Regions from separate parts of the Pseudomonas sp. P110(2024) genome, predicted to be linked through region 3. Evidence: predicted binding sites of a transcription regulator. Region 3 holds the regulator's gene; each other region holds the start of a gene.
What was found. The regulator sigma-54, encoded in region 3, starts transcription at its own class of promoters, with help from an activator protein. The targets are predictions, from matches to a motif close to ANTGGCATNNANNTTGCTNT.

Region 1: a site for sigma-54 is predicted at 3,158-3,177, ahead of glnA (type I glutamate--ammonia ligase). Genes of this name have one in related genera too.
Region 2: a site for sigma-54 is predicted at 4,121-4,140, ahead of nirB (nitrite reductase large subunit NirB). Genes of this name have one in related genera too.

Annotation. Positions count from the first base shown of each region.
Region 1 covers NZ_JBLIYT010000009.1:168,617-178,310, forward strand. Annotated here, with positions in the region: gene typA (translational GTPase TypA) at 1-1,278, opposite strand, end outside; gene thiI (tRNA uracil 4-sulfurtransferase ThiI) at 1,406-2,860, opposite strand; gene glnA (type I glutamate--ammonia ligase) at 3,275-4,681, shown strand; gene AC25ND_RS16110 (chorismate mutase) at 4,827-5,369, shown strand; gene glnL (nitrogen regulation protein NR(II)) at 5,624-6,709, shown strand; gene ntrC (nitrogen regulation protein NR(I)) at 6,706-8,142, shown strand; gene AC25ND_RS16125 (RHS repeat-associated core domain-containing protein) at 8,267-9,109, opposite strand; gene AC25ND_RS16130 (hypothetical protein) at 9,355-9,694, opposite strand, start outside.
Region 2 covers NZ_JBLIYT010000002.1:109,955-119,648, reverse strand. Annotated here, with positions in the region: gene AC25ND_RS03500 (RHS repeat-associated core domain-containing protein) at 1-598, shown strand, start outside; gene AC25ND_RS03495 (hypothetical protein) at 600-1,079, shown strand; gene nirD (nitrite reductase small subunit NirD) at 1,072-1,440, opposite strand; gene nirB (nitrite reductase large subunit NirB) at 1,440-3,992, opposite strand; gene AC25ND_RS03480 (bifunctional nitrate reductase/sulfite reductase flavoprotein subunit alpha) at 4,253-8,233, opposite strand; gene AC25ND_RS03475 (ParD-like family protein) at 8,529-8,732, shown strand; gene map (type I methionyl aminopeptidase) at 8,729-9,517, shown strand; gene AC25ND_RS03465 (NADH:flavin oxidoreductase/NADH oxidase) at 9,673-9,694, shown strand, end outside.
Region 3 covers NZ_JBLIYT010000006.1:7,390-17,083, forward strand. Annotated here, with positions in the region: gene mlaE (lipid asymmetry maintenance ABC transporter permease subunit MlaE) at 1-76, opposite strand, end outside; gene AC25ND_RS10640 (ATP-binding cassette domain-containing protein) at 76-885, opposite strand; gene AC25ND_RS10645 (KpsF/GutQ family sugar-phosphate isomerase) at 1,130-2,104, shown strand; gene AC25ND_RS10650 (KdsC family phosphatase) at 2,105-2,629, shown strand; gene lptC (LPS export ABC transporter periplasmic protein LptC) at 2,638-3,210, shown strand; gene lptA (lipopolysaccharide transport periplasmic protein LptA) at 3,197-3,721, shown strand; gene lptB (LPS export ABC transporter ATP-binding protein) at 3,722-4,447, shown strand; gene AC25ND_RS10670 (RNA polymerase factor sigma-54) at 4,621-6,120, shown strand; gene hpf (ribosome hibernation-promoting factor, HPF/YfiA family) at 6,199-6,507, shown strand; gene ptsN (PTS IIA-like nitrogen regulatory protein PtsN) at 6,520-6,984, shown strand; gene rapZ (RNase adapter RapZ) at 6,987-7,841, shown strand; gene AC25ND_RS10690 (HPr family phosphocarrier protein) at 7,862-8,134, shown strand; gene AC25ND_RS10695 (ZIP family metal transporter) at 8,180-9,073, opposite strand; gene AC25ND_RS10700 (superoxide dismutase) at 9,085-9,694, opposite strand, start outside.

The DNA.
Region 1 (9,694 bases), on a different contig from region 3:
CAGGTCGCCTTTACGCAGGCCCATCTCTTCCATGACCTTGCCCTGGGATTCTTCAGGGATGTCGATGGTGACGTTCTCGAACGGCTCCTGCTTGACGCCGTCGACTTCGCGGATGATCACTTCAGGACGGCCCACGGCCATCTCGAAGCCTTCACGGCGCATGGTTTCGATCAGTACCGACAGGTGCAGCTCGCCACGGCCCGATACCTTGAACTTGTCAGGGGAATCGGTTTCCTGAACGCGCAGGGCAACGTTGTACAGCAGCTCTTTGTCCAGGCGGTCCTTGATGTTACGGCTGGTGACGAACTTGCCTTCTTTACCGCAGAACGGCGAGTCGTTGACCTGGAAGGTCATCGAAACGGTTGGCTCGTCAACGGTCAGCGGCTTCATCGCCTCGACGGTATCCGGGGCGCACAGGGTGTCGGAGATGAACAGCTCGTCGAAACCGCTGATGCAGACGATGTCGCCAGCCTGGGCTTCTTCGACGTCGACGCGGTGCAGGCCGTGGTGGCCCATCAGCTTGAGGATACGACCGTTGCGCTTCTTGCCTTCGGTGTCGATGGCAACAACCGGGGTGTTCGGCTTGACGCGACCACGGGCGATGCGGCCAACGCCGATAACACCAAGGAAGCTGTTGTAGTCCAGTGCGGAGATCTGCATCTGGAACGGGCCGTCACGGTCAACAGACGGTGCGGGTACGTTGTCGACGATCGACTGGTACAGCGCGGTCATGTCCTCACCCATTTCGGTGTGGTCCAGGCCGGCGATGCCGTTCAGGGCCGAGGCGTAGACAACTTTGAAGTCCAGCTGCTCGTCGGTGGCGCCGAGGTTGTCGAACAGATCGAAGATCTGGTCCAGAACCCAGTCAGGACGCGCGCCCGGACGGTCGACCTTGTTGATCACGACGATCGGCTTCAGACCGGCTTCGAAGGCCTTCTTGGTCACGAAGCGGGTTTGCGGCATCGGGCCGTCCTGGGCGTCGACCAGCAGCAGCACGGAGTCGACCATCGACATTACACGCTCGACCTCGCCACCGAAGTCGGCGTGGCCGGGGGTGTCGACGATGTTGATGTGGTAGCCGTTCCAGTTGATGGCGGTGTTCTTCGCCAGAATGGTAATGCCGCGCTCTTTTTCCTGATCGTTGGAGTCCATGACGCGCTCGTCGTTGAGCTCGTTACGCTCCAGGGTGCCGGACTGGCGCAGAAGTTTGTCGACCAGGGTGGTTTTACCATGGTCAACGTGGGCGATGATGGCGATGTTACGCAGATTTTCGATCACAACTGTATCTCGATCAGAGGATTCGGTTGCCGCCAGTGTAGGCGGCCAATATGTACTGTTTAAGGCTCAGCGGGCCCGGCGGTCGGGAGGGCGATGGCGGATGCTGCCGCCATACAGCCCTGGCGTCTTATGTCGGACGATAAACACGCACATTGGCATGTCCCTCACTGAGCAGGTGGTGTGCGTGCAGACGGCTCATCACACCCTTGTCGCAATACAGCAGGTACTGGCGCGTGGGGTCCAGGTGCTTGAACTTGCTGTTGATCGCGTAGAACGGCATGGCCTGGACTTCGATACCGTCCAGCGCCAGGGGTTCGTCTTCCTGGGCATCAGGGTGACGAATGTCGATAACGATCTGACCAGGCAGCGCCTCGGCCACTTCCTCGACTTCGATGTCCTTGCCCAGTTCATCGATCACGTGGTCGATGGAAATGAACTTGGCGCGCTCCAGGGCACGCTCCAGTACTTCCATCTCGAACTGCTTCTCTTCGTGCTCCATGCGGTGACGCTTGGCATGGGTGGTCGGGTTTACCGAGATCACGCCACAGTACTCGGGCATGTGCTTGGCGAAGTCGGCGGTGCCGATTTCGGTGGCCTGGTCGATGATGTCCTGCTTATGGCTGGCCAACAGCGGGCGCAGCACCAGCTTGTCGGTGGCCGAATCGATAATCGACAGGTTCGGCAACGTCTGGCTGGAGACTTGGGAAATCGCCTCGCCGGTGACCAGGGCATCAATCTGCAGGCGGTCGGCCATGCGGGCGGCCGCGCGCAGCATCATGCGCTTGAGCGTGACACCCATGTAGCTGTTGTCGACCTTGTTGAGGATTTCGCCGACCACTTCCTCGAACGGCACGCTGATGAACAGCACGCGCTGGCTGCTGCCGTACTTCTTCCACAGGAAGTGGGCCACTTCCATCACGCCCAGTTCGTGGGCGCGGCCACCGAGGTTGAAGAAGCAGAAGTGCGTCATCAGGCCGCGACGCATCATCTGGTAGGCCGCCACGGTGGAGTCGAAGCCACCGGACATCAGCACCAGGGTCTGCTCCAGGGCGCCCAGCGGATAACCACCGATGCCGTTGTGCTGATTGTGGATCACGTACAGGCGCTGATCGCGGATCTCGATGCGCACCAGCACTTCGGGCTTCTTCAGCTCGATGCCGGCAGCGCCGCATTGCTGGCGCAGTTGGCTGCCGACATAGCGGTCGACATCCATCGAGGTGAAGTCGTGGTGGCCGCCGCGCTTGCAGCGCACGGCGAAGTACTTGCCGGCGAGCAGGTGACCGAAGTGCTGCTTGCACTTCTCGACGATGTCGTCAAAGTCGCCCAGTGGGTACTCCTGCACCTGCAGGAAGTGAGTGATGCCCGGGGTACAGCGCAGGCGCTCAATCATTTCGCGCTGGATCTTTTCGTCCTCGATGCGGGTGACCACTTCGAGATTGTCCCAGACACCATCGACCGCGAGCTCAGGATCGAGATCCTTGAGCACGTTGCGGATATTCTTGCTGAGCTGACGGATGAAGCGCTTGCGCACCGGCCGGCTCTTGATGGTGATCTCTGGGAAGACTTTGACGATAAGTTTCATTGGTTTAACAGCGCGCACAGGGCCTGCCGAAAATAGGGGGCGCGAATTATAGCGGAAATCGCTCAAGGTTTGAGCAACTTTTGTACAGAAGGTGCGATTTATGTTGGCCGCGCCACCCCTCGTCGGCCTGCTGCGTGGGAGCAGGCTTGCCCCGCGATGAGGCCCACGCCAGCACAAAAGCACCACAATGGTGCAGTTACACCAAAAAACGCATCTTATGAGTGCAAAGCTACACTCCACCCCTCCAAGAAATGCCCGCCAACGCCCCCTTTCATCCCACTCTCGCCATTTTTGGGCACTGGCATGCAATTTGCTCCCTTGTGAGGCAGGTACGCTTGGCCGACTATCCGCGCCCAGCGACACCCTTTTTCCAGGGCAGCGGCCAACTGCGCCCTAGACCATCCGGAGGACAACATGTCGAAGTCGGTTCAACTCATCAAAGATCATGACGTCAAGTGGATTGATCTGCGTTTCACGGACACCAAGGGCATTCAGCATCACGTGACCATGCCGGCGCGCGATGGCCTGGACGAAGACTTCTTCGAAGTCGGCAAGATGTTCGACGGTTCCTCCATCGCTGGCTGGAAAGGCATCGAAGCCTCCGACATGATCCTGATGCCGGTCGACGAAACCGCCGTGCTGGACCCGTTCACCGAAGAGCCGACCCTGATCATCACCTGCGATATCGTCGATCCGTCGAGCATGCAGGGCTACGATCGCGATCCGCGCGGCATCGCCAAGCGCGCCGAAGAGTACCTGAAGAGCACCGGCATCGGTGACACCGTGTTCGCTGGCCCAGAGCCTGAGTTCTTCATCTTCGACGAAGTGAAGTTCCAGTCGGACATCTCCGGTTCGATGTTCAAGATCTTCTCCGAGCAAGGCTCGTGGATGACCGGCGCTGACGTCGAAGGCGGCAACAAAGGCCACCGTCCGGGCGTGAAAGGCGGCTACTTCCCGGTTCCGCCGTTCGACCACGACCACGAAATCCGTACTGCCATGTGCAATGCCCTGGAAGAAATGGGCCAGACCGTCGAAGTTCACCACCATGAAGTGGCGACCGCCGGCCAGAACGAGATCGGCGTCAAGTTCAACACCCTGGTCAAGAAAGCGGATGAAGTGCAGGCCCTGAAGTATGTCGTGCACAATGTTGCCGACGCTTATGGCCGTACCGCCACCTTCATGCCCAAGCCTCTGTACGGCGACAACGGCTCGGGCATGCACGTGCACATGTCGATCTGGAAAGACGGCAAGAACACCTTCTCCGGCGAAGGCTATGCCGGCCTGTCCGATACCGCCCTGTACTTCATCGGCGGCATCATCAAGCACGGCAAGGCCCTGAACGGCTTCACCAACCCTTCGACCAACTCCTACAAGCGTCTGGTCCCAGGTTTCGAAGCCCCGGTAATGCTGGCCTACTCGGCTCGCAACCGTTCCGCCTCGATCCGTATTCCGTACGTCGGTAGCCCGAAAGCCCGCCGTATCGAAGCACGCTTCCCGGACCCGTCGGCCAACCCATACCTGGCCTTCGCGGCCCTGCTGATGGCAGGCCTGGACGGCATCCAGAACAAGATCCACCCAGGCGATGCCGCCGACAAGAACCTGTACGACCTGCCGCCTGAAGAGGCGAAAGACATCCCGCAAGTGTGCGGCAGCCTGAAGGAAGCCCTGGAAGAGCTGGACAAGGGCCGTGCGTTCCTGACCAAGGGCGGCGTGTTCTCCGACGACTTCATCGATGCCTTCATCGAGCTGAAGAGCGAAGAAGAGATCAAGGTCCGCACCTTCGTGCACCCGCTGGAATACGAGCTGTACTACAGCTGCTGATATGATCGGCGCCCCGCGTCGATGACATCAGGACGGCCTCCCTCGGGAGGCCGTTTCTTTTTCATACCCTCATAATCGGACAACACCTATTAGCCGCCACACAGCCAAAGGCGACACTCGAGGCTTCATTCCCAAGGAGATCGCCATGCGTGCCACCACCCTCGCCCTGACCTGCTGCTTCGCCCTATCCGGCTGTGCCACCTCACCGAGCGTCACGCCAACCCTGGATCAGCTGCTTGCCACCATTGACCGGCGCCTGGACCTGGCCGAAGCGGTCGCCCTGCACAAGTGGGATCACCAACAACCGGTGCAGGCCAGCGCCCGCGAGCAGCAGGTATTGGCCAGTGCGCGGCAGGCCGCCGTCGCTCACCACCTGGATCCGGCACGCGTCGAGGCCTTTTTTGCCGACCAGATCGAAGCCAACAAGCTCCTGCAGTACCACCTGCTCGACACCTGGCATCGCGCCCGTCAAGCGCCAGCCCTGCCACGCCGCGACCTGGCCAACGACGTGCGCCCGGAACTGGATCTGCTGCAGGAACAGCTGCTGAGCGCCCTCGCCCGCTTTGACCAGACCCCGCCGGCCAATTGCGCCAACCACTTGGCCGACGCCCTGCAGCAACGCGCCCAGGACACCACGCGCCACCTCGCCCTGGTTCGCGCCAGCGCCCAGCTGTGCAAATTGCGCTGACCGCCCTATGCTCCATATTGGTGCATGATTGCGCGAGCCGCCCCATCATGTACCCCAATTTGGGTCACAAGAATCGATAAACCAAGGCTTTCTGGCTCGAATTCGCGCATTTCCGAGTCTTTATCCGGAATTTCCGCTTCTTTTCGGAGCCTTGGTTTGGTTCTTGCATTTTCACTGCATCCAGCACTCTTCCGTGCGCGCCCCAGGCCTGAGCCCTTGGGCGCCACTGTGCCAAAAGAGGTCAACGACGCCTTATGACCATCAGCGATGCACAGCACCGTCTGCTTCTGGACAACCTGACCACGGCCACGCTGTTGCTCAATTCTGAACTGCGCCTGGAGTACATGAACCCGGCGGCGGAGATGCTTCTGGCCGTCAGCGGCCAGCGCAGCCACGGGCAGTTCATTAGCGAGCTGTTCACCGAATCGACCGAGGCGCTCAATTCGTTGCGCCAGGCGGTGGAGCAGGCGCACCCGTTCACCAAGCGTGAAGCGCAGCTGACCTCGCTGACCGGACAGACCATAACCGTCGACTATGCCGTCACGCCCATCCTGCACCTGGGCCAGACCCTGCTGTTGCTGGAGGTGCACCCACGCGATCGCCTGTTGCGCATCACCAAGGAAGAGGCCCAGCTGAGCAAGCAGGAGACCACCAAGATGCTGGTGCGCGGCCTGGCCCACGAGATCAAGAACCCTCTCGGCGGCATCCGTGGCGCGGCCCAGTTGCTGGCCCGTGAACTGCCGGAAGAAAGCCTGCGCGACTACACCAACGTGATCATCGAGGAAGCCGACCGCCTGCGTAACCTGGTCGACCGCATGCTTGGCTCGAACAAGCTGCCGTCGCTGGCCATGACCAACATCCACGAAGTGCTCGAGCGCGTGTGCAGCCTGGTCGAGGCCGAGAGCCAGGGCTGCATCACCTTGGTGCGCGACTACGACCCTAGCCTGCCGGACGTACTGATCGACCGCGAGCAGATGATCCAGGCCGTGCTCAACATCGTGCGCAACGCCATGCAGGCCATCGGCGGGCAGAACGAGCTGCGCCTGGGCCGCATCACCTTGCGCAGCCGCGCCGTGCGCCAGTTCACCATCGGCCATGTGCGCCACCGCCTGGTCGCCCGGATCGAGATCGTCGACAACGGCCCCGGCATCCCCACGGAACTGCAGGACACCCTCTTCTATCCCATGGTCAGCGGCCGCCCGGACGGTACCGGGCTGGGCCTGGCCATCACCCAGAACATCATCAGCCAGCACCAGGGCCTGATCGAGTGCGAGAGCCACCCCGGCCACACCACCTTCTCGATCTACCTGCCCCTGGAACAAGGAGCCAACGCCCCATGAGCCGAAGTGAAACCGTCTGGATCGTCGATGATGATCGTTCCATCCGCTGGGTCCTGGAAAAGGCCCTGCAGCAGGAAGGCATGACCACCCAGAGCTTCGACAGCGCCGACGGCGTCATGGGCCGCCTGGCCCGCCAGCAACCGGATGTGATCATCTCGGACATCCGCATGCCCGGCGCCAGCGGCCTTGACCTGCTCGCCCAGATCCGCGAACAGCACCCAGGGCTGCCGGTGATCATCATGACCGCCCACTCCGACCTGGACAGCGCGGTGGCCTCTTACCAAGGCGGCGCCTTCGAATACCTGCCCAAGCCGTTCGATGTCGACGAGGCGGTGTCACTGGTCAAGCGCGCCAACCAGCATGCCCAGGAACAGCAGGCCCTGGAAGTGCCCCAGGCACTGACCCGCACGCCCGAGATCATCGGCGAGGCGCCAGCGATGCAGGAGGTGTTCCGCGCCATCGGTCGCCTCAGCCACTCCAACATCACCGTGCTGATCAACGGTGAGTCCGGCACAGGTAAAGAGCTGGTAGCCCACGCCCTGCACCGTCACAGCCCGCGTGCGGCGTCGCCGTTCATCGCCCTGAACATGGCGGCGATCCCCAAGGACCTGATGGAGTCCGAGCTGTTCGGCCATGAGAAAGGCGCTTTCACCGGCGCCGCCAACCTGCGTCGTGGCCGTTTCGAGCAGGCCGACGGCGGCACGCTGTTCCTCGACGAGATCGGTGACATGCCCGCCGACACCCAGACCCGCCTGCTGCGGGTGCTGGCCGATGGCGAGTTCTACCGGGTCGGCGGCCATGTGCCGGTAAAGGTGGATGTGCGCATCATTGCCGCCACCCACCAGAACCTCGAGTCGCTGGTGCAGGCCGGCAAGTTCCGTGAAGACCTGTTCCACCGCCTCAACGTGATCCGCATCCATATACCGCGCCTGGCGGACCGGCGCGAGGACATCCCGGCCCTGGCCCGCCATTTCCTAGGTCGCGCCGCCCAGGAGCTGGCGGTGGAACCCAAGCTGCTCAAGCCGGAGACCGAGGAATTCATCCGCAACCTGCCCTGGCCGGGCAACGTGCGCCAGCTGGAGAACACCTGTCGTTGGATCACGGTGATGGCCTCCAGCCGCGAAGTGCTGGTCGGCGACCTGCCGCCGGAGCTGCTCAACCTGCCCCAGGACGCAGCGCCCGTGACCAACTGGGAACAGGCCTTGCGCCAGTGGGCCGACCAGGCCCTGGCCCGTGGCCAGTCAAGTTTGCTCGACAGCGCCGTGCCGAGCTTCGAGCGCATCATGATCGAGACCGCGCTCAAGCATACGGCCGGACGTCGTCGTGACGCGGCGGTGCTGCTGGGCTGGGGACGCAACACCCTGACGCGCAAGATCAAGGAGTTGGGGATGAAGGTGGATGGCTCCGATGAGGACGAGGGCGAAGACCACTGAGCATCGACCTGCTGCAAACCTGGGAGGGCCAATCATGGCCCTCTCGTAGGCAACACATGATTCAGACCAATTGGCGGCTCAACGGCCAATGAACGCAACAGACATGAAGCAGGATTAGATCGACTTACTTCATGTCCCTTAATTCACCAGCGACCTTAAGAACGTCATTGTGTGCCTGCTGTATCACTACCTCGGACAGATCCGAGGCCGTGCCGGCGTTGATTGACTCCCTCACTTGCCCGAACAACGCAGGAATTTTCTGTTCCTGTTTCACGCTGCTCAGCGTCAGATAGTGCAAGGGATCCTGCGCTTGCCTTGCCTCACGATACTGGGCAGCTTTCTTGGCTCCCCAAAGCGCAAAACCCGCCCATGCCGCCACACTGCCCACAACAGGGTTTACCGCCACACCCACCAACTGAAGCGCATTGGTGGCAAACGCAAGCCCTCCCAAGGCGACCTCACCACTATCGACGGTGAGCCGCGTCAGGCTAGGGGCCACCTCGTTCAGTACACGATGATCGGTCGAATGCGCCTTTTTCGCCTGCACCTCCACCCTGCTCAGGAGGCTTTTGTGCAGATCCCTTGCCCCATCCTGAAAGACGAGGCCCGAGAAGACGGCATCTCTCACCAATCCCCACCAGCGCCCACCAGGATCACTCCGATTGACTGGATCACCAGCACAATAGCCATATGCGTTGAGCCCCCCTCTGCCGAATGGGCTGTGGCGATCCGGTGACAGGAAGCGCAATGCGGTTGGCGAATAGCAACGGTAGCCGTTGCCCAGCTGATAGGTGCCCATCGGTCTTTCGCAGAGCTGCCCGCAGAAGCCGAGAGTCGGACCTTCTGCAAATGCAGTGGCACCGTATGGCGTATACGCCCTGGAGTATGAACTCCCTCCGAAAGATGATCGCTGGTGATCGAGCATCGGCAAGTGCAGGCCCATGAACAATCCCTCCCACAGGACCATGACTCATGAGCAGAACGTTAACCAAGGCTGGCAGTGGCCGAAACTGGCAAAACTATCAGGTCCCAGCTGCACCGTTGCTGTGCCACATGCACCAGCACAAGGCAGATTAGCCTTCAAAACCCTCGAAACATGGCCGGAACACCGCATTCCAGGGCCTGCAAGACCTGGCACGCTCCCTGCTAAGTATCCAGTACCTCCAGTTTTGGGGACCTCGGTACAGGCAGGCCGGGAAATCCCCTCTTTTATTAGTGCAGCCTCACCTGCACCCGCCAGCGCCCCGCCTCCTCCCTCGCGTTCCAGTCGCCGCGCAGGGGGCGGGCGGCCACCAAGGTCAGTACCAGCCCTTCCTCGCTCTTCTGCAGGCGCCAGCCCACCGGCTTGTCCTGCAGCGTCAGCTGACCACGCTGTGCCTTGCCCTGGGCCTCGAACACGATGGCAACGGTGCCTTGGACATTCTCGCCATGCAGTCTGGGTTCTTCGTTGAACCACAGGTCCAGGCCATCCTGCACCACCTGCACCTGCTCGAGCACCCGTTCCTCCGGGGTGGTCAGGCGTCCGATCATCATGCCCACCATCAGCCCGACA
Region 2 (9,694 bases), on a different contig from region 3:
TATGCAGGGGCAGTACCTTGACCGCGAGACTGGCCTGCACTACAACACGTTCCGCTATTACGACCCGGACATCGGCCGCTTCACCCAGCAGGACCCGTTGGGGCTGGAAGGCAGCATCAACCTGTATGCCTATGCTCCCAATCCACTGACCTGGATCGACCCGCTGGGCTTGTCGGAATGTTCGCTTCTCGACCGTATCATCCAAGACGCCAACAAGGTCGCTTCACCCGGTGGCGAAGTGACCGCGCGGCAGGCCCAGATCCTGCGCGGCAACCTGCCGGTGGTGCAGCGGCGCAACGCGGCGCAGAACCAGGCGATGCGCAAGGAGTTCGTGAAAACCGAGAAAGGCCTGATCAAACAGTGGGAAAAGAACACCAACCGGACCTGGCCAGACGGCGCCACGGCCCACCATGTGATTCCATTGGAAAGCGGTGGCGCCAACAAATGGTGGAACCTGATGCCGACCCACGGCACGCTGCCCAACCATTCGTTGCCCGGTATCCCCGGCCCGCATGCCGCCGGTGGTGTACTTCGCACCACCATCCAGCAAGGTCGCAAGGCATTGCCACCCAAGACCATCACCGATTTGAGGCTGTAACATGATCGACCTGGAACACACGCTCGAACAGATCGGGCAGACTCGATTCTTCGGCAATCTGGGCAAGCCTGACATCCAGGATCCGCAGGTGATTCTCATCGCCTCGGTCGAGGCGGTGTTCGTGACCCCCTCGGACCAGGCGTTCCAGGGCTTGTACGATGCCACTCAATGGCTCCCCACCTCGGCGGGCGAAGACGATCCGTACTACCCGCGGCAAGAGACGACCAAAGTGCTGAGCGAGCAGCGCATGGCGCTGAACAGGGCAGTGATGGCCGCCACCCGCACGCTCGACAAGGCGCCGTTCATCTGCCGCCCGCACGACTTCAGCGAGGCCGCTCGCGGCGGCGCGGCCTTCGCGTTCCGTCAGTACGCCACCGAGCAGTTCTTCGGTCTGGGCGATCACTGGCGTCGGGTGGTCGACCTGTACCTGGCCGGGCACTGGCCGGTTGGGCATGCTCCCGGCAAACTGATTGTCATCTGAGTCTTTGTCCCAGTTCGACCGTCATACCACGGATACGCCCTGGCCACACCGGCAAGCGCTGTGTCGGATCTTCCAGGCAGTTGCCGTTTTGCAGGCAGAAATGTTGCTTGTACAGCGGCGCCGCTACCACAACGGTTGCGCCCAGGCTGCCCACCAACCCACGCCCGATGATGTTCGCGCCCGAGCGTGGGTCACGGTTGCCGACGGCGTACAGCTCCCGCCCTTGTCCCGGCAGGTAGAACAACGCCACCTGCTCACCCTCGTGCCACACCACCACCCCGGAGTCGGCGACCAGGTCGCTGGCCTGGCACACCATCTGCCAGCGGATTTCACTGGCTGAAACCGTGTTGGACAGGTTCATCACATTGCCTCCTCGTGGGTGGGAATCAGCTGAAGCGGCGCAGCGGGTCGGCGTTGGCCACGCTCGCGCACGAAATGCACATCCGGATCGGCGCGCTGGTCGTTGACGAAAGTGCGGAAGCGCTTGAGCTTTTCCGGATCGCCCAGGGCGTTGGCCCATTCGCACTCGTAGCGCTCGACCACCTGCTGCATCTGCGCTTCGAGTTCGGCTGCCAGGCCCAGGCTGTCGTCGATCACCACCTGCTTGAGGTAGTCGAGCCCGCCTTCGAGGCCCTCGCGCCACACCGAGGTGCGCTGCAGCTTGTCGGCGGTGCGGATGTAGAACATCAGCACGCGGTCGATCAGCCGTACCAGGGTCTCGTCGTCCAGGTCGGTGGCGAACAGCTCGGCGTGGCGCGGGCGCATGCCGCCGTTACCGCATACGTACAGGTTCCAGCCCTTGTCGGTGGCGATCACGCCGATGTCCTTGCTTTGCGCCTCGGCGCATTCGCGGGTGCAGCCGGATACCGCGAACTTGAGCTTGTGCGGCGCGCGCAGGCCCTTGTAGCGATCCTCCAGGCGCAGCGCCATGGCCACGCTGTCCTGCACGCCATAGCGGCACCAGGTGCTGCCCACGCAGGATTTCACCGTGCGCGTCGACTTGCCATAGGCGTGCCCGGTCTCGAAGCCGGCAGCGATCAACTCGCCCCAGATCAGCGGCAGTTCGTGCAGCTGGGCCCCGAACAGATCGATGCGCTGGCCGCCGGTGATCTTGGTGTAGAGGTCGTATTTCTGCGCCACCTGGCCGATCACGATCAGCTTCTGCGGGGTGATTTCGCCGCCGGGAATGCGCGGCACCACGGAGTAGGTGCCGTTTTTCTGCATGTTGGCCATGAAGGTGTCGTTGGTGTCCTGCAACGGTACCAGCGCCGGGTCCATGATCGGCTGGTTCCAGCATGAAGCGAGGATGTTGCCCACCGCCGGTTTGCAGATGTCGCAACCCACGTGACCTTTGCCGTGGCGTTCGAGCAGTTCGCCGAAGGTGCGGATACCCTCCACCCGCACCAGCCCGTAGAGCTCCTGGCGGGTGTAGGCGAAGTGCTCGCACAGGCTCTTGTCGAGCGTCACGCCACGGGCGGTCAGCTCATGCTCGAAGACCTGCTTGAGCAGGGCAGCGCAGCCACCGCAGCCGCTGGCGGCCTTGGTGCAGCCCTTGACGGCGGCAAGGTCGCCGCAACCACTGTCGATGGCGGCGCACACCGCGCCCTTGCTGACGTTGTGGCAGGAGCAGATGGTCGCGCTGTCGGGCAGCGCATCAGCGCCCAGGGTCGGCGCGCCACTTCCTTGCGGCAGGATCAGCGATGCCGGATCGGTCGGCAGGGCGATGCCGTTCTGGGCGTACTGCAGCAGGGTGTCGTAGTAGCTGTTGTCGCCCACCAGCACCGCGCCGAGCACGTGCTTGCCACTGGCATCCACCACCAGCCGGCGGTAGGCGCTGTTGGCCTCGTCGATGAAGCGGTAGCTGCGTGAACCGGGCGTGGCGCCGTGGGCATCGCCGATCGAGCCGACATCCACGCCCAGCAGCTTGAGCTTGGTCGACATGTCGGCGCCGGTGAAATCGTCCGCCGTCTCGCCCAGCAGCCGCGCGGCCAGGTTGCGCGCCATGGCGTAGCCGGGGGCGACCAGGCCGAACACGCTGCCGTTCCACGACGCGCACTCGCCGATGGCGAAGATCCGTGGATCGCTGGTCTTGCACTGGCTGTCGATCACCACGCCGCCGCGCGCGGCGATCTCCAGGCCACAGGCCCGGCCCAGGGCGTCCTGTGGGCGGATGCCGGCGGAAAAGACAATCAGATCGGTCTCCAGGTGTTCGCCACCGTCGAAGTTCATCCGGTAGCGGTACTGCTCGCCAGCGCTGATCGACTGGGTCGCGCGGGACAGGTGCACGCCCACGCCCAGGGCCTCGATCCGCGCCTTGAGCGCCGCGCCGCCTTCGCTGTCCAGCTGTACCGGCATCAGGCGTGGGGCGAACTCCACTACATGCGCCTCCAGGCCCAGGGACTTCAGGGCGTTGGCTGCCTCGAGGCCGAGCAGGCCGCCGCCCACCACCACGCCACGGCGGGCATCTGCGGCGGCGGCGCGGATCGCATCGAGGTCCTCGAGGGTGCGGTAAACCAGGCGGGCATTGCCGCTGGAACCTTCGATTGGCGGCACGAACGGATAGGAACCGGTGGCCAGGATCAACTGGTCATAGCCCAGGCGGCCCTCGGCGGTGACCAGCTCCCGGCGCTCGCGATCGATGTCCAGCACCGCCTCGCCCAGGTGCAGGTGCACGCCGTGGCGGCTGTAGTAGTCCGGGGCGCACAGGGCCAGGGTCTCGGCGCAGCTACCGGTAAAATACTCCGACAGGTGCACCCGGTCGTAGGCGCGCTGGCGCTCCTGGCCGAACACATGCAGCTCGAAGTGTGCCGTGGCGCCGCGTTCGATCAGCTGCTCGACGCAGTGATGGCCAACCATGCCATTGCCGACGATGACCAGTCGTGCTCGTTGTGCCCCGTTCGCTGTTGCCTGCATAGCCGATCCTCGATCACGGAAAACGAAAAAGGCGCCTGGAGCCGAAGCTCCAGGCGCCTTTGCCTGTACTCATCAGTGTGAGGCCCCTGTTGACCGCCGTTGGTCGTTGGGGCTGTTGTGCATTGCTTGAAGCAGGGAGCGTGCCAGGCTCCCTTTAATTGCGGGGCAAGCCCGCTTTCACAAGGGTTACAGCTTTGGGCATGTGCTGGCCAGGTGGTGCGGGCGCACAAGCAGGGTGCAGCCCTCACCACCGTGGTGCATCAATACACATCCCGCCGGTAGCGCTTGTCCCGTCCCAAACCTTCGACATAGGCCGCTGCCGCGGTCTCGTCCAGGCCGCCGTGCTGCGCCACCACCTGGCGCAAGGCCGCATCCACATCCCGGGCCATGCGCTGGGCATCGCCGCAGACATACACATGCGCGCCGTCCTGCAGCCAGCGCCACAGTTCGGCGCCCTGTTCCAGCAGGCGTTGCTGCACATAGATCTTCTCCGGCTGGTCGCGGGAGAACGCGGTGCTCAGGCGTACATGGCCCTGCGCTTCCCAGGCCAGCAACTGTTCGCGATAGTAGAAGTCGTGTGCCTCGTGCTGCTCGCCGAAGAACAGCCAGTTGCGGCCAGGCGCTGCACGTGCCTGGCGCTCTTCGAGGAAAGCCCGGAAGGGCGCGATGCCGGTGCCGGGGCCGATCATGACGATGGGCGTGCCGTCGTCGTCGGGCAGGCGGAAGTGTTTGGATGGTTGGGCAAAGATGGCCACTTCGACGTCCGCCGCACGATCAGCGAGAAAGGCCGAGCAGACCCCCTTGCGTTCGCCGTAGCGCACCGTGGACACCGTCAGGTGCACCTGCCCCGGATGCGTCTTGGGGCTTGAGCTGATCGAGTACAGCCGTGGCTGAAGGGGCTTGAGCAGTTCCAGCCAGCGGGCCAGTGGCCATTGCCGGGGAAACTCGCGCAGCACATCGACCAGTTGCCGGCCCCACAGCCAGTCCTTGAGCGCGGCCTTGCATTCAGGCTGCAACAGCTGTTGCAGAACTGGCGTGTTTTCGCTGAACGCTTCGAGCTGTCGTGGCGTGACACGGGTAATGTCCAGCTGCCGCTCCAGCGCCAGGCTCAGGGGCATCGGTTTCTGGCCTTCAAGCTCGACCACGGCCTGGCCATCGAGCTGCATCAGGCCAAGCAGTTCCTCGACCAGCGCCGGGCAGTTGCGCGGCCACACGCCCAGCGCATCGCCGGGCTGGTAGTCCAGGCCGCTACCCGCCAGGTCGAACACCAGCTGACGGGTCTCCTTGGTCGAACCTGGGCCATTGAGCAGGCGGTTCTCCACCAGGCGTGCAGGCCATGGCTGGTTTCTGCCGTGAGGCTCGGCAGTCGGTGGCGCCGGCGTAGCCACCGTGTTTGTGCCAAGGGCCAGCAGCAGGGCCTCGAGCCACGTACTGAATGCAGCCTCGAAGTCCGGTTCGCACTCGACCCGCTCCAGCAGGCGCTGGCCGCCCAGTTCCGCCAGGCGCTGGTCGAGCTTGCGGCCAAAGCCGCAGAACTGGTCGTAGCTGGAGTCGCCCAGGGCCAGCACCGCGTAGGGCAGATTGGCGCAATCGGTTTCGCCCGCACCCTGCAGGGCCTGCCAGAATGCGGCGCCACTGTCCGGAGCATCGCCGTCACCGAAGGTGCTGGCAATCAGCAGTACGCTGGCGCAGCCGTGCAATTGCGCCGGGCTGACGCTTTCCATGCTGCTGAGCTCCACCATCAGCCCCGCCTCGCGCAGGCCTTGGGCGCAGCGTTCGGCCAGCGCCTCACCGTTGCCGGTCTGCGAGGCCCACAACACGCGATGGCAAGGTACTGCCGCCTGTGCTTGGGGCTGGGCGAACAGCCCCGCCAGCAGGCCATCGACGAACAGGCGCCGGGCCGGCGCCAATGGTGCGGTGGCCGGGAGGCTTGGCACACCCTCGGCGCGTGTCTGTTGCAGGCCAAGCAGGAAACCTTGCAGGTAATGGCGCTCCTCTTCGGCAAGCACCGGAGCAGGTTGTGTCTCCAGGCCCAGCAGGCGGGCGAGGGTGGCGGTCGGCATGGGGACGGGCTCCGCAGGAATGGTGACGTCCAGGTCGAGGACCTCGATGCGTTCACCCGCGACCCGTTCGAGGGTCACGGCGCAGTACTTGAAGGCCGGTTGCAGCGAGGTGGGGTCGACGGCGTCGCAGGTCACCGCGTTGATCGCCAACTGCTCGCCGTACAGGTCATTCCAGTGGAATGGCGCGAAGCAGCCGCCGGGCAACACCCGGTCGCTGAGGCGGGCCGGCAGCAGCGCCTGGCCTCGACGTGAACGGATCGCCACCTGGTCCTTGTCGCCGATGCCCAGGCGCCGGGCATCGGCGGGGTGGATCTCGACGAAGGGGCCGGGGTCGAGGCGGTTCAGGCTTGGGACCTTGCCGGTCTTGGTCAAGGTGTGCCACTGATGTTGCACGCGGCCGGTGTTGAGGATGAAGGGGTAGGCATCGTCCGGCAACTCGGCCGGCGCCAGCCAGGGTCGGGCATGAAAACGCGCCTTGCCGCTGGTAGTCGGAAAGCTCAGCGCCGCTGGCTGGCCGTCTGCGTCGTTGCGATAGCGCAGCGGGCTGCGGTTATCCTCGCGCCCCGGCGCGCAGGGCCACTGCCGGGGGCTGTCGCGCAGCCCGGCATAGTCGATGCCGCGCAGGTCGTAGCCGGTGTCCGGGTTATGGAAGCGGCGGATCTCTTCGAACACCGCCTCGGCGTCGGGGTAGTCGAAGGCATGCGCGTAGCCCAGGGCACAGGCGATGCGCGCGATCAGGCGCCAGTCCTCCAGGCTCTCGCCAGGCGGCTCGACGGCGCGTGGCATCAAGGTCAGGTTGCGCTCACTGTTGATCATCACCCCCTCGCCCTCGGCCCACAGCGCCGCGGGCAGGAGGATGTCGGCGTAGCGGTTGGTCTCGGTGTCGAGGAAGGCGTCCTGGCTGATCACCAGGTGCGCCTGGTTCAGGCCGTCGATCACCTGCTGGCGGTTGGCGACGCTGGCCACCGGGTTGCTGCAGATGATCCAGCAGGCCTTCACTTCGCCGTTCTTGAGCTGTTCGAACAGCGCCACCGCGCCTTCGCCGCCCTCGCTGCGCAATGTGCCGGGCGCCAGCTGCCACTGCCGCTCGACGAAGGCGCGGTCCGCCGCCACCTGCGCCGAACGCTGGCCCGGCAGGCCCGGTCCCATGTAGCCCATCTCGCGGCCGCCCATGGCGTTGGGCTGGCCGGTCAGCGAAAACGGCCCGCTGCCGGGGCGGCAGATGGCGCCGGTGGCCAGGTGCAGGTTACACAGGGCATTTGTGTGCCAGGTGCCGTGGATGCTCTGGTTCAGGCCCATGGTCCAGCAGCTCATCCATTCGCCGGCCTCACCGATCAGGAGGGCGGCTTCGTGGAGGTCGGCCTCGTCCAACCCGGTGATGGCCGCGACCCGTTCCGGGGTGTAGTCCGCGAGAAACGCCGGCAGGTCCTCCCAGCCCTCGGTGTGGCGGGCGATGAAATCCGCGTCGGTGTGGCCGTTGACATGCAGCAGGTAAAGAAGGCCATTGAGCAGCGCGAGATCGGTGCCCGGGCGCAGTTGCAGGAACAGGTCGGCCTTGTCGGCGGTGGCACTGCGCCGGGGATCGACGACGATCAGCCTGGCCCCGGCCTTGAGCCGGTCGCGCAGGCGCAGGAACAGGATCGGGTGGCAGTCTGCCATGTTCGCGCCGATCACCAGGAACACCTCGGCGCGTTCGAAGTCCTGGTAGCTGCCCGTCGGTCCGTCGGCACCCAGTGACTGCTTGTAGCCGCTGCCGGCACTGGCCATGCACAGGCGCGAGTTGGATTCGATATGACGGGTGCGGATGAAGCCCTTGGCCAGCTTGTTGGCCAGGTACTGGGCTTCCAGTGACATCTGTCCGGACACGTACAAGGCCACGGCATCCGCGCCATGGGTGTCGATGATCGCGCGCAACCGCGCGGCGGCTTCGCTGATGGCCATGTCCAGGCTGCAACGCGCCGGCTGCTGGCTGCGCTGGTCGCGCACGAAGGCGTGGGTCATGCGCCCGGCCTGTAGCGGCACATGGGCGCTCAGGCCCTTGGTGCACAGGCGACCGAAGTTGCTCGGGTGCTGCTTGTCGCCACTGACCTTGACCACCTTGGCATCGCTCACGTGCATGACGATGCCGCAGCCGACCCCGCAATACGGGCAAACACTGCGCACTTGGCTGTCGCTCATCGGCAATCTCCTGCTGACGAAACGACAAAGGCGCCGGCTGCCCGGCCTGCAAGCGGCAAGCGGGGCAACACGGCGCCTTCGTCGTGATGAAAGGGACCATCGGCGTTGATGGTCGCGATGGCAACCAGGCAGCAAATCCCGGGCCATGTCATCGCGGGTCAAGCCCGCTCACAGGTTCGATGGTTAGCTTGGCAAAGGCGTGCACCAATACGGGGAACCACGCACCAACGGATGGCGCGTGCATACGGGCGGATATATGATTCGCGTACGTTTCATATATGCGAGTAACTACACCATGGGTATCGTCAAGATCTGCGACGACCTCCACGAAGACCTGCGCGTGGCCAGCGCCGCGCTGTCGCGTTCGATCAACGCCCAGGCCGAGCACTGGATCCGCCTCGGCATGCTGGCCGAACTGCACCCGCAAGCCACCTATCAGGAACTGCTGCGCCAGTTGCTGCGCCAGGAGCAGGCCAACCTCAAGGCGCTTCTGCAATGAGCAAGGTCATCCTCAAGGACGCCGCCGAGCTCGAGCTGATGCGCCGCGCAGGCCAACTGCTGGCCCGGGTGTTTGCCGACCTCGACGGTTTCATCCGCCCCGGAGTGACCACCATGCAGATCAACGACCGCGCCGAGGCCTTCATCGTCGAAACCCTCAAGGCCCGACCGGCGAGCAAGGGCCAGTACGGTTTCCCCTATTCACTGAACACCTCGGTGGACCATGTGGTCTGCCATGGCATGCCCAAGGCCGACGAGGTGTTGAAGGAAGGCTCGATCGTCAATGTCGATATCACCTTGGAGCAGGGCGGCTACATTGCCGACTCGTCGAAGATGTACGGCATCGGTCAGATCGGCGACCAGGCCCGGCGCCTGGTCGATACCACCTATGCCGCATTGTGGAAGGGCATCGAGCAGGTGCGCCCCGGCGCGACGCTCGGTGATATCGGTCATGCCATCCAGGTCCACGCCGAGGCCGCTGGCTACAGCGTGGTGCGCGAATACTGCGGGCATGGCATCGGCAGGCAGATGCACGAGGCACCGGAGGTGCTGCACTACGGCCAGCGCGGCATGGGCATGAAGCTGCAACCGGGGATGGTGTTCACCATCGAGCCGATGATCAACCAGGGTGGGCGTGGGACCCGTGGTCTGCGCGATGGCTGGACGGTGATCACTCGCGATCACACGCTGTCGGCGCAATGGGAGCACACGGTGGCCGTGACCGAGAGCGGATTCGAGGTGCTGACCTTGCGTGAGGAAGAGCGGCAGGCTGCAAAGGGTTCCTAAGCACGGATGCCTGGGTCATGGTGCAGCCCGTCATCGGAACTTGGCGCTCAGGCTCGCCTCCCATCTTCATGGTCTAGTCTGAAACTACCGGTACCGGCCCACGCTCGACTACAACCGCCGGCCCGGAAACCATTGGAGTCCCTGGGAGGTGCCCCATGAGCCTGCTGCTCGAGCCAT
Region 3 (9,694 bases):
GTCCCAGCACGGCCAGTACATCGATGGCCGAACGGCCGAACAGACGGATACGTTCGAGTAAGGATTTTCTGCGCATCAACGCGTCCCCAACAGATCGGCGCGGTAGTCAGGCGCAGGGAAGTGGAAAGGTACCGGGCCGTCCGGGTCGCCTTTCATGAACTGGCGGATGCGCGGGTTGTCCGAGCCCATCAGTTCGTCCGGCGTGCCCTGCCCCAGCACCTGGCCGTCGCCAACCACATAGATGTAGTCGGCGATGCTCGCGGTTTCCGCGAGATCGTGGGAAACCACGATACTAGTGATGCCCAGGGCGTCGTTGAGCAGGCGGATAAGGCGCACCAACACGCCCATGGCGATGGGGTCCTGCCCGACGAACGGCTCGTCGTACATGAGGATCTGCGGATCGAGGGCGATCGCCCGTGCCAGCGCCACGCGGCGCTTCATGCCGCCGGACAACTCGTCGGGCATCAGGTCGATGGCGCCGCGCAAGCCCACGGCCTGCAACTTCATCAACACGATGTCACGGATCATCTCGTCCGACAGCTGCGTATGAACCCGCAGCGGGAAGGCCACGTTCTCGAACACATCCAGGTCGGTGAACAGCGCACCACTCTGAAAGAGCACGCCCATCTGCTTACGCGCGTCGAACAGGTCGCTGCGCGACAGCGCGGGAAGGTTCTGCCCGTTGACCCAGACCTCGCCACCGGACGGGCGCAACTGCGCGCCCATCAGGCGCAGCAAGGTGGTCTTGCCGCATCCCGAAGGCCCCATGATGCCGGTGACCTTGCCGCGGGGAATGCGTATGTCCACGTTGCTGAAAATGCTGCGCGAACCGCGCTTGAAGGTGACACCCTTCAACTCGACCGCGTAGGCGCTATCCACACTCATCTAGACTCCTTGCTAGTGCAGCCTCGTCATGTGGACGCCTGCCTTCATCTTGAAGGCACACAGGTCCCCTGCGGGCCGAATAGCGGCGAACTATAGCACCGCTGATAGGCCCGCCCCAAGGGCGTCCCCCCACTCGTTCAGGCCGCAGACAGGCTGGTGTGGCATCCATATGACATTCGAAGGATGAGCCTTTCACACATTACGGCTATAATCGCCGCCTTTTCATCAGGCATTGCGTTTCAACATGACCCAATCCAGCGAGCTGATCCAATCCGCCCAGCGCACCCTGCGCCTCGAACTCGAGGCCGTGGAGGCCCTGCTGGCCCGCATCGACGGTGACTTCGTCAAGGCCTGCGAGCTGATCCTGGCCAGCAAGGGACGGGTCGTGGTGGTGGGCATGGGCAAGTCGGGGCATATCGGCAACAAGATCGCCGCCACCCTGGCCAGCACGGGCACCCCGGCGTTCTTCGTGCACCCGGCCGAGGCCAGCCACGGCGACATGGGCATGATCACCCGGGACGATGTCATTCTTGCCCTGTCCAACTCCGGCAGCACCGCCGAGATCGTCACCCTGCTGCCGCTGATCAAGCGCCTGGGCATCCAGATGATCAGCCTGACCGGCAACCCGGGCTCGCCCCTGGCCCAGGCCGCCGAGGTCAATCTCGACGCCAGCGTCGCCCAGGAGGCCTGCCCGCTCAACCTGGCGCCGACCTCCTCCACCACCGCCGCGCTGGCGCTGGGCGACGCCCTGGCCATCGCCCTGCTCGAGGCCCGCGGCTTCACCGCCGAGGATTTCGCCTTCTCCCACCCCGGGGGCGCGTTGGGTCGTCGCCTGCTGCTGAAGGTCGAGAACGTCATGCATGCCGGCGAGGAGCTGCCCCTGGTGAAGCGCGGCACCCTGCTCAAGGACGCGCTGCTTGAAATGTCTCGTAAGGGTCTGGGCATGACCGTGGTCCTGGGTGACGACGGCAAGCTCGCCGGCGTGTTCACCGACGGTGACCTGCGCCGCAGCCTGGACCGCAACATCGACGTGCACAAGACCCTCATCGACGAGGTCATGACCGTGCACGGCAAGACCGCCCGCGCCGAGATGCTCGCCGCCGAGGCGCTGAAGATCATGGAAGACCACAAGATCAGCGCGCTGGTGGTCGTCGATCAGGAAGACCGCCCGACCGGCGCCCTGAACATGCACGACCTGCTGCGCGCCGGAGTGATGTAAATGAACCAGGACCTGATGCAACGCGCCAAGGCCATCAAGCTGGCGGTGTTCGACGTCGACGGCGTGCTCACCGACGGCCGCCTGTACTTCCTCGAGGACGGCAGCGAGTTCAAGACCTTCAACACCCTCGACGGCCACGGCATCAAGATGCTCATGGCCGCGGGCGTGACCACCGCGATCATCAGCGGGCGCAAGACCCCGGTGGTCGAGCGCCGGGCGAAGAACCTCGGCATCCCGCACCTGTTCCAGGGCCGCGAGGACAAACTGGTGGTGCTCGACGGCCTGCTCGCCGAACTCAATCTAAGCTATGAACAGGTCGCCTACCTCGGCGACGACCTGCCCGACCTGCCGGTGATCCGCCGCGTCGGCCTGGGCATGGCGGTGCACAACGCCGCGGCATTCGTTCGCCAGCACGCCCATGGCGTTACCCAGGCTCGCGGCGGCGAAGGCGCCGCCCGCGAGTTCTGCGAACTGATCATGCAGGCCCAGGGCACCCTGGACGCTGCCAACGCCCATTACCTGTAAGGCTGCCCATGCTCAGCAAGAAGATCAGAAATGTCGCGCTGCTAGGCGGGATCGCCGCCGTGCTCGTTGCAGTAGGCTATTGGAATATCAGCCCGGAGAGCTTCCTCGACCAGCCGCAGGCCCAGGTCGACCAGAGCGCCATCGACTACTATGCGATCAACGCCCACAGCCTGCAGTTCCTGCCCGACGGCAAGCTGCAGTACGAGATGACCGCCGCCAAGGTCGAGCATTTGAAGGCCAGCGAGGTCACCCTGGTGACCACGCCCGACCTGCACATGTACCGTGGCACCGAGTATCCCTGGCACGTGCAGAGCAAGCGCGCCGAGGTCAATCCGGACGGCACCGAGGTCGAGCTGATCGACGATGTGCGCGTGGCGCGCACCGACGAGAAGCAACGTGAAACCATCATCACCAGCACACGCATGACCGTGTTCCCGCAGAAGCAATATGCGCAGACCGAGCAAGCCGTTAGAATCGACGGCGCCGGTGGCACGACTACGGGCAAAGGAATGAAAGCGTATTTGAAAGAAGGCAGGATGGACCTGCTCTCTAACGTAAGAGGACAGTATGAGGCTCGTTAAAACCATCCCCCTTCTGCTCAGCCTGGGCGTAGCACTGGGAAGCGCGAGCGCCTTCGCCCTGCCGAACGACCGTGACCAGCCGATCCGCATCCAGGCGGACAACGCCCACCTGGACGACAAGCAGGGCGTTGCCACCTATACCGGCGACGTGATCATCACCCAGGGTTCGATGATGATCAAAGGCAACACCGTGACCATGACCCGCGCCGCCTCCGGCGACATCGACGTGGTCACCTCGGTGGGCAACCTGGCCTACTTCGAGCAACAGCAGAGCGCCGCCAAGCCCGACAAGATGAAAGGCTGGGCCGTGACCATCCAGTACCAGGCGCAGAAAGACATGGTGATCCTCACCGATCGCGCCAAGGTCGAGAACGAAGGCAACACCACCGAAGGCGAGAAGATCGTCTACAACACCAAGACCCAGGTGGCTACCGCCGGTCGCGGTGGCAACGTGACTGCACCACGTCAGCGCATCGACATGGTCATTCAACCGAAGAAAAAGGCCGAGTAAATGGCAACCCTCAAAGCCCAGCACCTGGCCAAGAGCTACAAGGGCCGGCAGGTCGTTCGCGACGTCAGCCTGTCCATCGACAGCGGCCAGATCGTCGGCCTGCTAGGCCCCAACGGCGCCGGCAAGACCACCTGTTTCTACATGATCGTCGGCCTGGTCCAGGCCGACCAAGGTCGCGTGCTGATCGACAGCCTCGACGTCAGCCACCAACCCATGCACGGGCGCGCCCAGGCCGGTATCGGCTACCTGCCGCAGGAAGCCTCGATCTTCCGCAAGCTGTCGGTGGCCGACAACATCATGGCCATCCTCGAGACACGCAAGGACCTCGACCGTGACGGTCGGCGCAAGGAGCTGGAAAGCCTGCTGCAGGAGTTCCACATCAGCCATATCCGCGACAACCTCGGCATGAGCCTCTCCGGCGGCGAACGCCGCCGCGTCGAGATCGCCCGTGCCCTGGCCACCGCGCCCAAGTTCATCCTGCTGGACGAACCTTTTGCCGGTGTCGACCCGATCTCTGTCGGCGACATCAAGCAGATCATCCACCACCTCAAGAACAAGGGTATCGGCGTACTGATCACCGACCACAACGTTCGCGAGACCCTGGACATCTGCGAGACCGCCTACATCGTCAACGATGGCCAGCTGATCGCCGAAGGCGACGCCGAGACCATCCTGGCCAACCAGCTGGTCAAGGAAGTATACCTGGGGCACGAGTTCCGACTCTGACCCTGGCCTGCCCGGAGCACTGGCGCAGGCGCCTGTTCGAGGCTTAAGTTGTTACAGTGCTCTAGGCAAACGCTGCAATTTCAGGCATATAACTTGCTTAAAATCGGCGCCCAGGCGCCCTCCGTGTAGTGGATGGCGCATGCGCGCCGGCAACAAGGTATCAAGCCCCAGCCATGAAACCATCGCTCGTCCTAAAAATGGGCCAGCAACTGACGATGACCCCGCAGTTGCAACAGGCCATCCGTCTGCTTCAGCTCTCCACCCTGGACCTCCAGCAGGAAATCCAGGAAGCGCTGGAGTCCAATCCGATGCTCGAACGTCAGGAAGACGGCGAGGACTTCGACAACAGCGACCCGATGGCGGACAACGCCGAGAACAAGCCGGCCGCCGAAGTCCAGGACAACAGCTTCCAGGAAACCAGTACCAGCAGCACCGCGGAAAACCTCGAAGACGGCGAATGGGCCGAGCGCATCCCCAACGAACTGCCGGTCGACACCGCCTGGGAGGACATCTACCAGACCAGCGCCAGTAGCCTGCCGAGCAATGATGACGACGAGTGGGACTTCACCACCCGCACCTCGGTCGGCGAGAGCCTGCAGAGTCACCTGCTGTGGCAGCTCAACCTGGCGCCGATGTCCGACACCGACCGCCTGATCGCCGTCACCCTGATCGACAGCATCAACGGCCAGGGCTACCTGGAGGACTCCCTCGAAGAAATCTGCGCAGGCTTCGACCCGGAACTCGACATCGAGCTGGACGAGGTCGAGGCGGTGCTGCACCGCATCCAGCAGTTCGAACCCGCCGGCATCGGCGCCCGCTCCCTGGGCGAATGCCTGCTGCTGCAACTGCGCCAACTGCCGGCCTCGACGCCTTGGATGGGTGAGGCCCAGCGCCTGGTCACCGACTTCATCGACCTGCTCGGCAGCCGCGACTACAGCCAGCTGATGCGCCGCATGAAGCTCAAGGAAGACGAGCTGCGCCAGGTCATCGAACTGGTGCAGACCCTCAACCCGCGCCCCGGCTCGCAGATCGAGTCCAGCGAGCCCGAGTACGTCGTGCCCGACGTCATCGTGCGCAAGGACAGCGAGCGCTGGCTGGTCGAGCTCAACCAGGAAGCGGTACCGCGCCTGCGGGTCAACCCGCAGTACGCCGGCTTCGTTCGCCGCGCCGACACCAGCGCCGACAACACCTTCATGCGCAACCAGCTGCAGGAAGCGCGCTGGTTCATCAAGAGCCTGCAGAGCCGCAACGAGACGCTGATGAAGGTGGCGACACAGATCGTCGAGCACCAGCGCGGCTTCCTCGACCATGGCGACGAGGCCATGAAGCCGCTGGTGCTGCACGATATCGCCGAGGCGGTGGGCATGCACGAGTCGACCATTTCCCGGGTGACCACGCAGAAATACATGCACACCCCGCGCGGCATCTACGAACTGAAATACTTTTTCTCCAGCCACGTGAGCACCGCCGAAGGCGGCGAATGCTCGTCCACGGCGATTCGCGCGATCATCAAGAAACTGGTGGCGGCGGAAAATCAGAAAAAGCCATTGAGTGACAGCAAGATCGCTGGTTTACTGGAGGCACAAGGCATCCAGGTAGCCCGTCGCACCGTCGCCAAGTACCGCGAATCGTTGGGCATCGCCCCATCAAGCGAGCGCAAGCGACTGATGTAGCCCCAGGATGTGCCACAGCGTTTCAGTGGCAGGTGCAAGACCTGCCTCTTTATGCACGGGCAACAAAGGAGAAGCTGTATGCAAGTCAACATCAGTGGACAGCATGTAGAAGTCACCCAACCACTGCGCGATTACGTGCTCGAGAAGCTCGCCCGCGTGGAGGGTCATTTCGACAAGATCACCAATGCGACGGTGATCATGAAGGTCGAGAAGCTGCAGCAGAAGGTGGAAGCCACACTCCAGATTCCCGGTGGCGAAGTCGTCGCCAACGCCGAACACCAAGACATGTACGCGGCGATCGACGCCCTGGCCGACAAACTCGATCGCCAACTGAAAAAACACAAGGAAAAACAGCAAAGCCTGCTGCAAGGCGCAGCCGCCCGCTGATCCCCCTCATCCATGATCCGACTTGAAACCATCCTGACCCCCGGCCGTTCACTCGTGAACGTGCCGGGCGGCAGCAAGAAGCGCGCCCTGGAAAAGGTCGCCACCCTGATCGCCGAGCAAGTACCCGAGCTGGAGATGCAAGATGTCTTCGACAAGCTCATCGCTCGGGAAAAACTCGGCTCCACCGGTTTTGGCAATGGCATCGCCATTCCGCACTGCCGGCTTGTGGGTTGCAGCGCGCCAGTAAGCGCCCTGCTGCACCTGGATGCCCCCATTGATTATGACGCCATCGATGGTGCCCCGGTCGACCTGCTGTTCGTCCTGCTGGTCCCGGAAGCTGCCACCGATGCCCACCTTGAACTGCTGCGTCAGATCGCCAGCATGCTAGATCGCAAGGAGGTCCGCGATCGCCTACGTGCCGCCGACAGCAGCGAGACCCTTTACCAGGTCGTCCTGGACGTACAGAACGAGCACTGAACATGCGCCTGATCATCGTCAGCGGCCGCTCCGGCTCCGGTAAGAGTACCGCCCTCGACGTGCTGGAAGACAACGGCTACTACTGCATCGACAACCTGCCCGCCGGGCTGCTGCCGCAGCTGGCGGAAAACGCGCTGCTCAACACCGAGCTGCTGCAACCGAAGGTCGCTGTGTCCATTGATGCGCGCAACCTGCCCAGCCACCTGTCACGCTTCCCCGAACTGCTGACAGATGCACGTTCGCGCCATATCCAGTGCGACGTGCTGTACCTGGACGCCGACGAAGACACCCTGCTCAAGCGCTTCTCGGAAACCCGCCGCCGCCACCCGCTGACCAACGACAGCCGTTCGCTGGCCGAGGCGATCCGCGTGGAAAGCGAGCTGCTCGGCCCGATCGCCGACCTCGCCGACCTGAAGATCGACACCACCAGCCTGAACCTCTATCAACTGCGCGATTCGATCAAGCTGCGCCTGCTCAACCAGCCCGAGCCAGGCACCGCGTTCCTGGTCGAGTCATTCGGTTTCAAGCGTGGCATGCCGGTGGACGCCGACCTGGTGTTCGACGTGCGCTGCCTACCCAATCCGTACTGGAAGCCGGAACTTCGTGAGCATTCCGGCCTCGAACAGCCGGTAATTGATTACCTGGCCGCCCAGCCGGACGTCGAGGAAATGTTCCAGGACATCTCCGGCTACCTGCTCAAGTGGCTGCCGCGCTTCGCCGCCAGCAACCGCGCTTACGTCACCATCGCCATCGGCTGTACCGGCGGCCACCACCGCTCGGTGTACATCACCGAACGGCTTGGCCAACTGCTCCAGCAATCCCTGAAAAACGTCCAGGTCCGCCACCGCGACCTCTAGCCCACAGGATCCGCCCCACGATGCCCGCCCGCGAAATCACCATCATCAACAAGCTGGGCCTGCATGCGCGGGCGGCCGCCAAGTTCGTCGGCGTGGCCGGTCGCTTTCCCTGCCAGGTACGGGTCGGCCGCGCACCGGACAAGCTGGTGGACGGCAAGAGCATCATGGCGGTGATGATGCTCGCCGCCGGCAAGGGCACGCCGGTGCACCTGCACACCGAGGGCGAACAGGACGGTGAGGCCATGGATGCACTGGTCGCGTTGATCGAGAACTTCTTCGACGAAGGCGAGTAAGCGCCGTTAACGACTGCGCACGCTCCTACAGGGAATGTGCCGGGCTCAAGACAGCGCCGTGTCCATCACCATCATCAGGCAGAACCCGGCACACAGCCCCAGGCTCGCCAGGCGGTGATGCCCGTTGCTGCGCGATTCGGGAATGATCTCCTGGGTCACCACCAGCAGCATCGCCCCCGCCGCACAGGCCAAGCCCAGCGGTAGCAACAGTTCGGCGATGTTCACCAGCCAGGCGCAGATCACCGCGGCCAGCGGTTCGACCAACCCGGACGCCGCGCCGATCAGGAACGCCTTGAACCGCGACATGCCGGCCCCGGCCAGCACCAGCGCGATTACCAGACCCTCCGGCACATCCTGAAGCGCGATGCCCATGGCCAGGCTGTCGGCATCGGGCATGCCACCGCCAGCAGACACGCCAATGGCCATGCCTTCGGGGATGTTATGGGCAATGATGGCGATGACGAACAACCAGATTCGCGCCGCGATCACCGGTTGCTGATCGCTGCCGACCAGGGCTTCTGGCGAAGCACCAGAGACCTTGAGGTCGACCAGGAACAGGCACAGCGCGCCGAACAGCAGGCCGCCGCTGATCAGGCCACCGGCGCCCCACGGGCTGAAACCGATGGATTGGGCCGCATCCAGCCCGGGCATGATCAGCGAGAACGCGGTGGCCGCCAGCATCACGCCGGCACCGAAGCCAAGCAAGGTATCGGCCACGGCCACCGGCATGTTGCGGATCACCAGCACCGGTACCGCGCCCAACGCCGTCCCCAGTGCGCACAATGCGCCGCCCTCAAGGGCACGCAACATGCGCGGTTCCAGGTCCAGCCAGGCGATGCCGCGTGCCACCAACAATGCGGTGCCAACCAGCAACAGCATGGTCCCAAGCGCCAGGCGGAACAGGCGCACACTGCTGACAGACATCACCTCGGCACGCATACCGGTCAGGCTCACTTCAGGGCTTCAAGGTAGCGACGTTCCACTTCGGCCCAGTCGACCACGTTGTAGAAAGCGCCAATGTATTCCGGACGACGGTTCTGATACTTCAGGTAGTAGGCGTGCTCCCACACGTCCAGGCCAAGGATCGGCGTGTTGCCGTGCATCAGCGGGCTGTCCTGGTTGCCGCTGCTCTCAACTACCAGCGTGTTCTGCGGGGTCACGCTCAACCAGGCCCAGCCGCTGCCGAAACGGGTCAGCGCGGCCTTGGTGAAGGCCTCCTTGAACGCCTCGAAACCGCCGAGCTGCGCATCGATGGCCTTGGCCACCTGCCCTGCCGGCTGGCCGCCGCCCTTGGGCGACATGACGGTCCAGAACAGGGTGTGGTTGGCATGCCCACCGCCCTGGTTGATCACCGCGCCCTGGAGCTTCTCGGGCAGTTGCCTGACCGCGCCCACCAACTGCTCCACGGGCCACTCGGCCCACTCGGTGCCCTCGATGGCGGCGTTGAGATTGTTGATATAGGTCTGGTGATGCTTGCTGTGGTGAATCTCCATGGTCTGGGTGTCGATGTGCGGCTCCAGCGCATCGTAGGCATAGGGCAACGCAGGCAAGGTATGCGGC